One region of the Pseudomonas guariconensis genome, then DNA from elsewhere that is predicted to be linked to it. Evidence: riboswitches for the same ligand, from Rfam matches in the RefSeq annotation. Region 1 holds a riboswitch; each other region holds the start of a gene.
The links. A riboswitch is a leader RNA that binds a small molecule or an ion and turns the genes downstream of it on or off. The one in region 1 is predicted to bind cobalamin.
Positions count from the first base shown of each region.

Region 2: it holds a riboswitch for cobalamin, as region 1 does, so the genes downstream of both, cobO (cob(I)yrinic acid a,c-diamide adenosyltransferase) here and AB1N67_RS12780 (CbtB domain-containing protein) in region 1, are expected to answer to the same signal.
Region 3: it holds a riboswitch for cobalamin, as region 1 does, so the genes downstream of both, AB1N67_RS12095 (ABC transporter ATP-binding protein) here and AB1N67_RS12780 (CbtB domain-containing protein) in region 1, are expected to answer to the same signal.

Region 1 is NZ_CP162012.1:2,786,609-2,789,875, forward strand. It holds gene cobW (cobalamin biosynthesis protein CobW) at 1-444, opposite strand, end outside; cobalamin riboswitch at 544-742, opposite strand; cobalamin riboswitch at 942-1,139, shown strand; gene AB1N67_RS12780 (CbtB domain-containing protein) at 1,232-1,417, shown strand; gene AB1N67_RS12785 (CbtA family protein) at 1,428-2,111, shown strand; gene AB1N67_RS12790 (cobalamin biosynthesis protein) at 2,111-2,518, shown strand; gene cobM (precorrin-4 C(11)-methyltransferase) at 2,559-3,267, shown strand, end outside.
Region 2 is NZ_CP162012.1:4,038,295-4,041,561, reverse strand. It holds gene AB1N67_RS18740 (sorbosone dehydrogenase family protein) at 1-680, opposite strand, end outside; gene AB1N67_RS18735 (hypothetical protein) at 798-1,376, opposite strand; cobalamin riboswitch at 1,517-1,741, shown strand; gene cobO (cob(I)yrinic acid a,c-diamide adenosyltransferase) at 1,863-2,474, shown strand; gene AB1N67_RS18725 (cobyrinate a,c-diamide synthase) at 2,471-3,267, shown strand, end outside.
Region 3 is NZ_CP162012.1:2,646,916-2,650,182, reverse strand. It holds gene AB1N67_RS12105 (iron ABC transporter permease) at 1-77, opposite strand, end outside; gene AB1N67_RS12100 (ABC transporter substrate-binding protein) at 77-1,045, opposite strand; gene AB1N67_RS12095 (ABC transporter ATP-binding protein) at 1,042-1,818, opposite strand; cobalamin riboswitch at 1,926-2,133, opposite strand; gene AB1N67_RS12090 (AraC family transcriptional regulator) at 2,342-3,267, shown strand, end outside.

The DNA.
Region 1 (3,267 bases):
CGCGAAGGTCCCTGCGGCCACGGCCGGGCTGTCGACCACGGTGATGACCGCATCGACGGTGCAAGCATTGCGGATTTCTGGCCACTGGAAGGCCTGCACCAACGGCTTGGGCAGGGCCAGGCCGCTGGTTTCGATGAGGATGTGGTCCAGGTCGCCGCGGCGGGCCACCAACTCGCGCATCACCGGGAAGAACTCTTCCTGCACGGTGCAGCACAGGCAACCGTTGGCCAGTTCGTAGACCCGGCCGCTGGCTTCTTCCTCGGTGCAGCCAATGCTGCACTGCTTGAGAATTTCGCCATCGATGCCCAGTTCACCGAATTCGTTGACGATCACCGCGATACGGCGCCCCTGGGCGTTGTCCAGCATGTGACGCAGCAAAGTGGTTTTGCCCGAGCCGAGAAAGCCAGTGACGATGGTGACGGGGAGCTTGGCCAGTGTTTTCATGTCGCGATGCCCTTGGCAGGATGGCGCGGGCATGCAGGACGAGTGCCGCGAGCCTTGCTGGCCGGGCCTGTTCGCCACCGGATCACCCCGCCCGGTTGAAAGTCGAAATCGTCTCGAGGCAGGTCTCCTGGCTTGCACCTTACCGGCCGTGCCGGTGGAACGACGCCTTCCCGCGCCTGGGCGCAGTGGCTGTGTCGATCCGGGTTGGTGCCTACAGTTGCGGGGGCAGCCGCGGCTTGAACCGCGTTCCCGTCTTAGCTCCGGCCAATGCCGGAGAACCTCGAATCGGCAAGGCTACGCAGTGGCCGGCAGGCGGTCAACCATGGCGCGTCAGTGTTTGCGGACAGCCCTTTGGAACAGTCGCCCTGGCCTGCGGGTGCGGGTTCGCCCACGAGGAACTCCTAGGTGTATTCCAAGCTCGACCTTTCACCACCTGGCCCGCTGAGGGCGCGGCCACCGCAACCTTGCAGATTGACGCCATGGCGCCCCCATGCTTTGCTTGCACCTTGCGTTCAGGTGCCCCCCAAGGGGTGAAACGGGAAATCGGTAACCAAGCCGATGCTGCCCCCGCAACGGTAAGCGAGCGAAGCATCTTGACCACTGTGCCGCGTCGTATGGCATGGGAAGGTGATGCTTTCCAGGAGCCCTGCTCCTCCTTGCAAGCCCGGAGACCGGCCTGACGTTAATAGAACACCCCGCGGTGGGCGGGCGCTGTCACCTCTTCTGGGTCAATCGTGCCCGGAACGACGCGCGTGTCCGCCGCCTATAAACAGCAGAGGAACGCACCATGCCGATCACCAGCACCAAACACAGCATCGCCACTCCCGTCAGCCTCAGCCAACGTGTCGTCATTGCCGTCGGTGCCAGCCTGCTGGGCCTGTGCCTGGTCTATTTCGCAGGTTTCTCGCACATCGAGGCGGTGCACAATGCCGCCCACGATACCCGCCACAGCGCCGCCTTCCCTTGCCATTGAGTACACCTGCATGATCAAGCGTATCGCCCGTACCGCAGGTTTCAGCGGGCTGCTCGCCGCTCTATTGCTGACCGTGCTGCAAAGTCTGTGGGTCAGCCCGTTGATTCTCCAGGCAGAAACTTTCGAGAGCGCTGTCCCCGAGCAACATGAGCACGACAGCCCCGTCGCAGCGCATTCCCATGACCCAGCGGCCTGGGCACCGGAGGATGGCTGGCAGCGTTTGCTCGCCACCACCGGCGGCAACCTCGTGGTGGCGGTCGGTTTCGCGCTGATCCTCGCCGCGCTGTACAGCCTGCGCGAGCCAAACCGAGTGATGACCGGCGCACTGTGGGGGCTGGCGGGTTTTGCTGTGTTCTGCCTGGCACCCACACTGGGGTTGCCACCGGAGCTGCCAGGCACAGCCGCCGCCGACCTGGGGCAACGCCAGAGCTGGTGGATCGGCACTGCAGCCGCCACGGCCGCGGGTCTTGCGCTGGTGGTGTTTACCCACCATTGGCTGCTCAAGGTGCTGGGCGTCGCTTTGCTGGTGGTGCCACACGTGATCGGCGCACCACAACCACCGGTGCATGAAAGTCTGGCACCGCAAGCACTGGTGGCCCAATTCAAGCTCGCCTCCTGGCTGACCAACGCCGCGTTCTGGCTCGCCCTTGGCCTGCTCAGCGCTTGGCTTTATCGCCGAGCCAACCAGGCCTGATGCGCAACGCCTGGTCCGAGCCGGTATTCTATGCCGGCTTCGGCTGCCGCAAGGGCTGCCCGGTCGAAACCCTGGAGCAGTTGCTGCGCACGACCCTGGTCACACACCGCCTGTGCGCCGATCATCTGGTTGGCCTTGCCAGTATCGATCTCAAATTCGATGAACCTGGGTTGCAGGCCCTAGCCGAACGGCTGGGCATCCCCCTGGTGGTGTTCCCGGCCACCGAGCTACAGCCCTTCGAACCGCAGCTCAGCCATCGCTCACCCGTTGCCTACGCCTACAGCGGCTGCTGGGGCGTCGCTGAAAGCGCAGCCCTGGCACTGGCCGCACGATCGCTCGGCACCTCGCGCTTGCTGGTGACACGCCAGGTGCTGGGCCAGGCTACTCTTGCCCTGGCCCGTGGCTGATAATCGCGTCCACATTACTGCCTATCTGCAAGGATTTCCCATGACGGTCTATTTCATCGGTGCCGGGCCCGGCGATCCGGAGCTGATCACGGTCAAGGGGCAACGTCTGATCCGCCAATGCCCGGTCATCATCTATGCCGGCTCCCTGGTTCCGCCAGCTGTATTGGAGGGACACAGCGCCGAGACGGTGATCAACAGCGCCGAACTGAACCTGGAGCAGATCATCGAAGCCCTGCGCCGCGCCCACGAAAATGGCCAGGATGTGGCCCGTGTTCACAGCGGCGACCCCAGTCTGTATGGCGCCATCGGCGAGCAGATACGTCATCTGCGCGAACTGGGCATCGACTATCAGATCATTCCGGGTGTTACCGCCACCGCCGCCAGCGCCGCCCTGCTCGGCTGCGAGCTGACCTTGCCGGAGCTCGCCCAGACGGTGATTCTCACCCGCTATGGCGACAGCTCGCCCATGCCAGCTGGCGAACAGTTGGCCGACCTGGCCCGCCACCGCAGCACCTTGGCGATCCACCTGGGCGTGAAACACCTCGAGCGTATCGTCACCGAACTGTTGCCACACTACGGGCCGGACTGCCCGGTCGCCGTCATTCATCGCGCCACCTGGCCGGACCAGGACTGGGTACGCGGCACCCTGCAGGACATCGTCGCACTCACAGCGGCCAAGGATTTTCGGCGAACCGCGCTGATCCTGGTGGGCCATGTGCTGGGCGATGCACCTTTCGCTGAATCGGCCC
Region 2 (3,267 bases), 1.3 Mb from region 1:
ACATTGCTGTTGGAACCCACGGTAACGTAAAGCTTCTTGCCATCGGGGCTGGCGATGACGTTTTTGGTCCAGTGGTGATTCAACGGGCCGCCGGGCAGGTCGGTGACCGGGCGTCCTTCGGCGCGGATCTGCATCGCGCCTTCCTCGTAGTGAAAGCGCAACAGCCGGTCAGTGTCGGCCACATAGAGGTCCTTGCCTACCAAGGTCATGCCGAAGGGGGAGTTGAGCCCTTCGATGAACGTACTGCGCACCTCGGCGACACCATCATGGTCGGCATCGCGCAGCAGGGTGATGCGATTGGCGCTGGGGACCCCGGCACCGGCACGCTCCATGACTTTGCCCATTACCCAGCCGCGCAGGCCCTTGCCGTCCTCGGGCTTGGGCGGGGCATTGGTTTCGGCCACCAAGACATCGCCATTGGGCAGTACGTAGAGCCAGCGTGGGTGATCGAGGTCCCTGGCGAAGGCCACCACTCGGGTGCCCGCGGCGGCCGTCGGCGTGGCGCCGTCCGGCCAGCCGGTCGCCGGGGCGATGTTGACGGTCGGGATCAGGGTCTTGTTGGGCTCGGGCAGGCGAGGCGAGGGGCCGAAGCCGTCGCTGACCTCCAGGCGCGCGGACTCGCCGCAGGCGCTTAGGCTGGCACTCAGGGCCAACACCATCGCGATACGCATCCTGTCCATGCTCGCAATCCTCATTGGCTTGTGAGAATTGAGAGTCGGATGCGTCGGGGTAGGTTCACTCCAGGCGAATGGGCCTAGCGACCGCCGGATGGCTTCCGCGTGGGCTCATCGGCTTGCCTACGCCTGCTTGAGCAACAATGCCACCCCAGGGAAATACTGCCCCAGTTCGTTGTGCAGCGAACGGTAGGCGTAGGGGAAATGCCAGGCGATGGCGCAGGCTGTGTGTTTTTGCAGGTCGTCGACCAAGTCTTGCAGCTCCTCGGGACTGGCGTGCTGCCCGGCCTTCCAGGGGCTGACGAACAACGCGCCGGCCTTGAGCTGGCTGGGGTAGGCGATCGGGCGGGCGAGAGTGGCGGTTTCCTGCAGGGCAGTGGCCAGGTCCAGGCGGGCGATGCGCGGCCAGCGTTGGCTGACATGTAGATGAACGGATTGCTCGGCGGTGCTGATCGACAGGTCGCAGCGGCCTTCGCGTTCGCCTTCGTCGCGTTGCTTCTTGCTGGGATAGTGCGCCAAGGCGACCTGTTCGGCCTGCCAGGCGGCGGCTGCGAGCAGTCCGCTGTTGGTGGCCGCGCCGTGCCAGTAGGGCGCCTCGCTATCGCCATGTACCTGGTTGAAGCGGTCGATGCACTCGATCCAGCCTTCCAGGGCCGGTCGCAGGAATTCCAGGTTCTGGTTGTTGATGATCAGGCCTCGCATGCTGCGCTCTCCTTATAGTTTCGATCGCATTGCCGAACACTGATGGCTATGTGATATCACTGCTGCACGTCCGGCACAAGCCATGAAGTCGAGCATTGCCTCGGGCGCGCTTCATTGACGCTCCCGCCCCAACCCTCTAACCTTCGCGGCGTGTTTCAGGTGCTCTGCCAGCCTTCGGTTGGGCAGGGTGAAACTGGGAAGCCGGTGGGCGCCAGCAAGGCGCGAATCCGGCGCTGCCCCCGCAACGGTAGGTGAGTCAAAGGTCGTGCAGGGCCACTGGATACAGGTATCCGGGAAGGCGCGCGATCCATGGGCCAAGGCCCTGCTCACGAGCCCGGAGACCGGCCTGTCACTGCCAACGGCATCACGGAGGGTGATGCGCGGTGCACCGTGGCCTTCTGCCGCGGCCTCTGCGCGTTCTCCGTCTGCCTGTCTATCGACCTGTCGTCGCCTTCCGTGCGCGTCGACAGCTTGCGGAGAATCCTGATGAGCGAATCCACCGAACGCGACGAACGCCACCTGGCGCGCATGCAGCGCAAGAAGGCGATCATCGACGAGCGCATCGCCAATGCCCCCAATGAATGCGGCCTGCTGCTGGTGCTCACCGGCAATGGCAAAGGCAAGAGCAGCTCGGCCTTCGGCATGCTCGCCCGCGCCATGGGGCATGGCATGCAGTGCGGCGTGGTGCAGTTCATCAAGGGCCGTGACAGCACAGGCGAAGAGCTGTTCTTCCGCCGCTTCCCCGAACAGGTGCGCTACCACGTCATGGGAGAGGGCTTCACCTGGGAGACCCAGGATCGCCAACGTGACATCGCCGCCGCCGAAGCCGCCTGGGCGGTGTCGCGCCAGCTGTTGCAGGACCCTTCGGTACAGTTCGTGGTGCTGGACGAGCTGAACATCGCCCTCAAGCACGGCTACCTGGACCTCGACCAAGTGCTGTCGGATCTGCAGGCCCGCCCGCCGATGCAACACGTGATCGTCACCGGCCGCGCCGCCAAGCCCGAAATGATCGAGCTGGCCGACACCGTCACCGAGATGGGCGTGATCAAGCACGCCTTCCAGGCTGGCATCCGTGCCCAGAAGGGCGTGGAGCTATGAGCCAGCCCCGGTATTGTCCGGCGGTGCTGATCGCGGCACCCGCTTCTGGCCAGGGCAAGACTACTGTCACCGCTGCCCTGGCGCGCCTGCACCGCAACCTTGGCCGTAAGGTCCGAGTGTTCAAGTGCGGGCCAGATTTTCTCGACCCGATGATCCTCGAGCGCGCCAGCGGCGCGCCGGTGTACCAACTCGACCTGTGGATGATCGGGGCTGACGAGAGTCGGCGTCTGCTCTGGGAGGCGGCAGGCGATGCCGACCTGATCCTGATCGAAGGGGTCATGGGGTTGTTCGATGGCACGCCATCGAGCGCGGACCTTGCGCGCCACTTCGGCGTACCAGTGCTCGCGGTGATCGATGGCACAGCCATGGCGCAGACCTTCGGTGCCCTGGCCCTGGGCCTTGCGCACTACCAGCGCGACCTGCCCTTTGCCGGCGTGCTGGCCAACCGGGTCGGCAGCCTGCGTCATGCACAGTTGCTCGAAGGCAGCCTCACTGAAGGCTTGCGCTGGTATGGCGGGCTGTCCCGCGAGCGCGGCATCGAGCTGCCCAGCCGTCACCTGGGATTGGTCCAGGCCAGTGAACTCAACGATCTGGACCTGCGCCTGGACGCCGCTGCTCAGGCCCTGGGCGAAAGCTGTGATGCCGCCTTGCCGCCCCCGGTGGTATTCGCCGCCCCCACAACTGCACAGGCGCTGCCGTGCATGGCGGGTGTGCGCATTGGCGTGGCCCGGGATGAAGCCTTTGCCTTCACCTATGGCGCCAACCTCGATTTGCTGCGTGCGCTGGGTGCGGA
Region 3 (3,267 bases), 140 kb from region 1:
AGCAGGCAAGAGAACAGCACACCGATCAGCAGCAGCGACATCAGCAGGCGATAGCCCCCTGGGCTACGAACCGGCATCAGTGCGTTGCCTTGGCGAACAGTTGCGGATGCAGGGCCGCAGCCAATTGCTCGATGGCACTTGCGTTGTCCACCGATGGGGTGACCTGCAGGTACGACAGCACTACGAAGCGGCGCTCGCGGATGGCCTTTACCTCGCTCAAGGCGGGGTGATTGAGCAGGAAATCGCGTTTTTGCGCCCAACTCGTCGGCCCGTAGTCAACGATGACGATCACTTCCGGATCCCGCGCCACGACGCTCTCCCAATTGACCTGGGTCCAGCTGGCATTCACGTCGGCCATTACGTTGTCGGCACCAGCGGCCTCAAACAGTGCCTGGGGCATGCCGAGTCGGCCAGAAGTGGTGGGGCGGTCTTCGCCGCTGTCGTAGAGAAAGACGCGGGGTTTGTGTTGCACTGGGGCCAGTTGCGCGTGGACCTGCGCAACGCGCTGCTGCAGATGCTCGACAAGCACGTTGGCCCGCGGTTGAACGTCGAAGATGCGCCCCAGGTTGAGCAGGTCCTGGTACAGGTCCTCCAGGCTTGCCTGGCGCCGGGGCATGATCCATGAGCAGGATTCGCTCAATTCATACACGGGGATGCCCAGCGGTGCGAGGGTCTGCGGCGTCAGCGGGCCGCCCACGTTCATGCCGTAACCCCAGCCAGCGAACAGAAAGTCGGCCTGGGCATCAAGAAGGTTCTCCGGCGACGGATAGCGCGGTGCAAGTTCAGGAAGGCCGGTCAAGGCCTCACGCAGGGACGGGTCGAGGGTCTTCCAACCGCTGACACCGCTGTAGCCGACCATCCGCTCGCGCAGCCCCAGTGCCAGCAGCATCCCGGTGAGGTTGATGTCGTGACTCACAGCCCGCTGGGGCGCTTGGGTGAAGGTGATGTCGCGCTCGCAACTGCGCACGGTGACGGGGTAACTGTCAGCCCAGGCTGCGAAGGGCAGGGCGGCGAGCAGGGCCAGATGAGTCAGGCGTCGCTTCATGCGGGGGTGATCCAGGTAATACGTGGGTGGGGCGCCAATGGGTGGCGATCGACCAGGGCGCGAACACCAAAGACTTGCGCCAGGCGGTGCTCGGTCAGCACTTGCTCCGGTGTCCCTTGCGCGACGATGCGACCTGCATCGAGCACATACAGGCGATCGCAGAAGGCTGCGGCCAGGTTCAGGTCGTGGAAACTCGCCAACAGGCCTAGACCAGTCCCACGCAGGTGTTCGAGCAAGGCCAGTTGGTAACGTGGGTCGAGATGATTGGTCGGCTCGTCCAGGATCAACAAGCGCGGTTGCTGCACCAGTGCCCGAGCCAGCAATACACGTTGCTTCTCACCGCCGGATAGCGGCGCAAAGCCCTGGTCGGCTCGGGCATGCAGGCCTAGTCGCTGCAGGCAGGCATCGATCAATGCCTGGTCGTCATGGCTGTCGAACCAACCTTGGTGCGGGGTTCGGCCCATGGCGACCACGTCGCGCACACTCAGGCCGAAATCTTCGGGGAACTCCTGCAGCATCACTGCCACGCGCTGGGCGACCCAGCGTGGGGACTGTTGCCAGATGTCTTCGTTTTCCAGCAGCACGCGCCCGCCATCGGGTCGGGTAAAGCGATAGGCGCAGCGCAACAGGCTGGTCTTGCCGCTGCCATTGGGGCCGATCAGGCCGACGAATTCACCGGGGTGGACTTGCAGGTCGATGTCGTCGAGCAGGCGTTGACCGCCGGGCGAGGGAGCCCAGTGCACGCTTTCCAGACGTAGGGTAGGGGATGACATGCAGACCAACCGTACCGGGGGTGAATGAAGCCCGACTGGAGACGGCGCGCAAGGAAATCGCGGACAGTGGCCTGCCCAAGACGGCCCGCGCCCGCCCACCGCGGGTGTTGCCAACAGAGGTGACAGGCCGGTCTCCGGGCTTGCGAGGGGCTTGAGGCATTCACCTTCCCATGCCGGCGGCACAGTGGTGTATCGAATGCATCGCTCGCTTACCGTTGCGGGGGCAGCGCCGGACTGATCGCGCAAGGCGAGGCACCGGCTTCCCGTTTAATCCCCGGCACGGCGGCAGGGGACACCTGAAACTGGGGCGCATCTGAGCATTAATGGACGGGTCAGTCAACCGAACAGGGCGTTCTGGCTTTGCCGGCTTTCTTGCGTGACTGATTGTTACGCGATGTTACCCATTGCCCCAAGCCCAGGGCGGTCTCTGAAAGCTATTCGACTGCAAGGGGCTGTTTTAGAGGGCGATACGAGGGCACAGCATTTGCATTACCGAATCTACGAATTCGGACTGGAATAGACCATGAGTTCTCCACTGCACTGCTGCACCGTTTCGCCAGTCGCGGGCAACCTCGGCGTCCTGTCGGCCGCTGCCAGTGGGCTGGAGGGGTTCGTGACGGAAGTTGGGGGTGACATCGACCTGGTGCTGGGACGTGCCGGCGTCAATCCTGAAAGCCTGCGCCAACCCACACTCAGCCTGCCGCTCACCAATTACTGCCAGGTGCTCGAGGAGGCAGCCCGCCAATCGCACTGCGACAATTTCGGTTTGCATTACGGTCTGCAGTTTCAGCCTCAAGCCTTGGGGCTGCTGGGCTATGTCGGGTTGTTTTCCAGTACGTTGGAGGAGGCCTTGCGCAATTTCGCGGCAGCGTTTCCTTATCATCAGCACGATACCTTGATACGGCTGGCCGACTGCGGCGAGTGCTATCGCTTCGATTATCAGGTACGGCACAGCGCCATCCTGGAGCGCCGGCAGGATGCCGAATTGACCATGGGCATGGTGCTGAACCTGATGCGCCACGTATTGGGCAAGGACTGGGCGCCATTTGCAGTCAGCTTCGAGCACGCGCGCCCACTAGACGGGCAAGCCCATCAGCGGGCGTTCGGCGCGCCTGTCTATTTCGATCGCAATTGTAATTCGATGCTGGTACCCAAGACCGACCTGAAGGACCAGATCATGCCGGAGCGCGATGCCAATCTGCTGTTTCTGGTCCAGGACGTGCTCCGGCGCTTGGGCGCACGCGATCAACGGCGCAACCTGCTGGACGAGGTGGACGCTCAGGTACGCCTTGCCCTGAGCGGCGGAGAGCCGTGCCTGGAAACGATCGCGCAGTCGCTGCAGCTCAGCGGCGCCGGATTGCAGCGCCATCTGCGCGAAGCAGGCGTGAGCTTCAGCCAACTGGTGGAGAAGGTGCGCCGCGAAGTGGCGGTGCATTACCTGCGACAGCC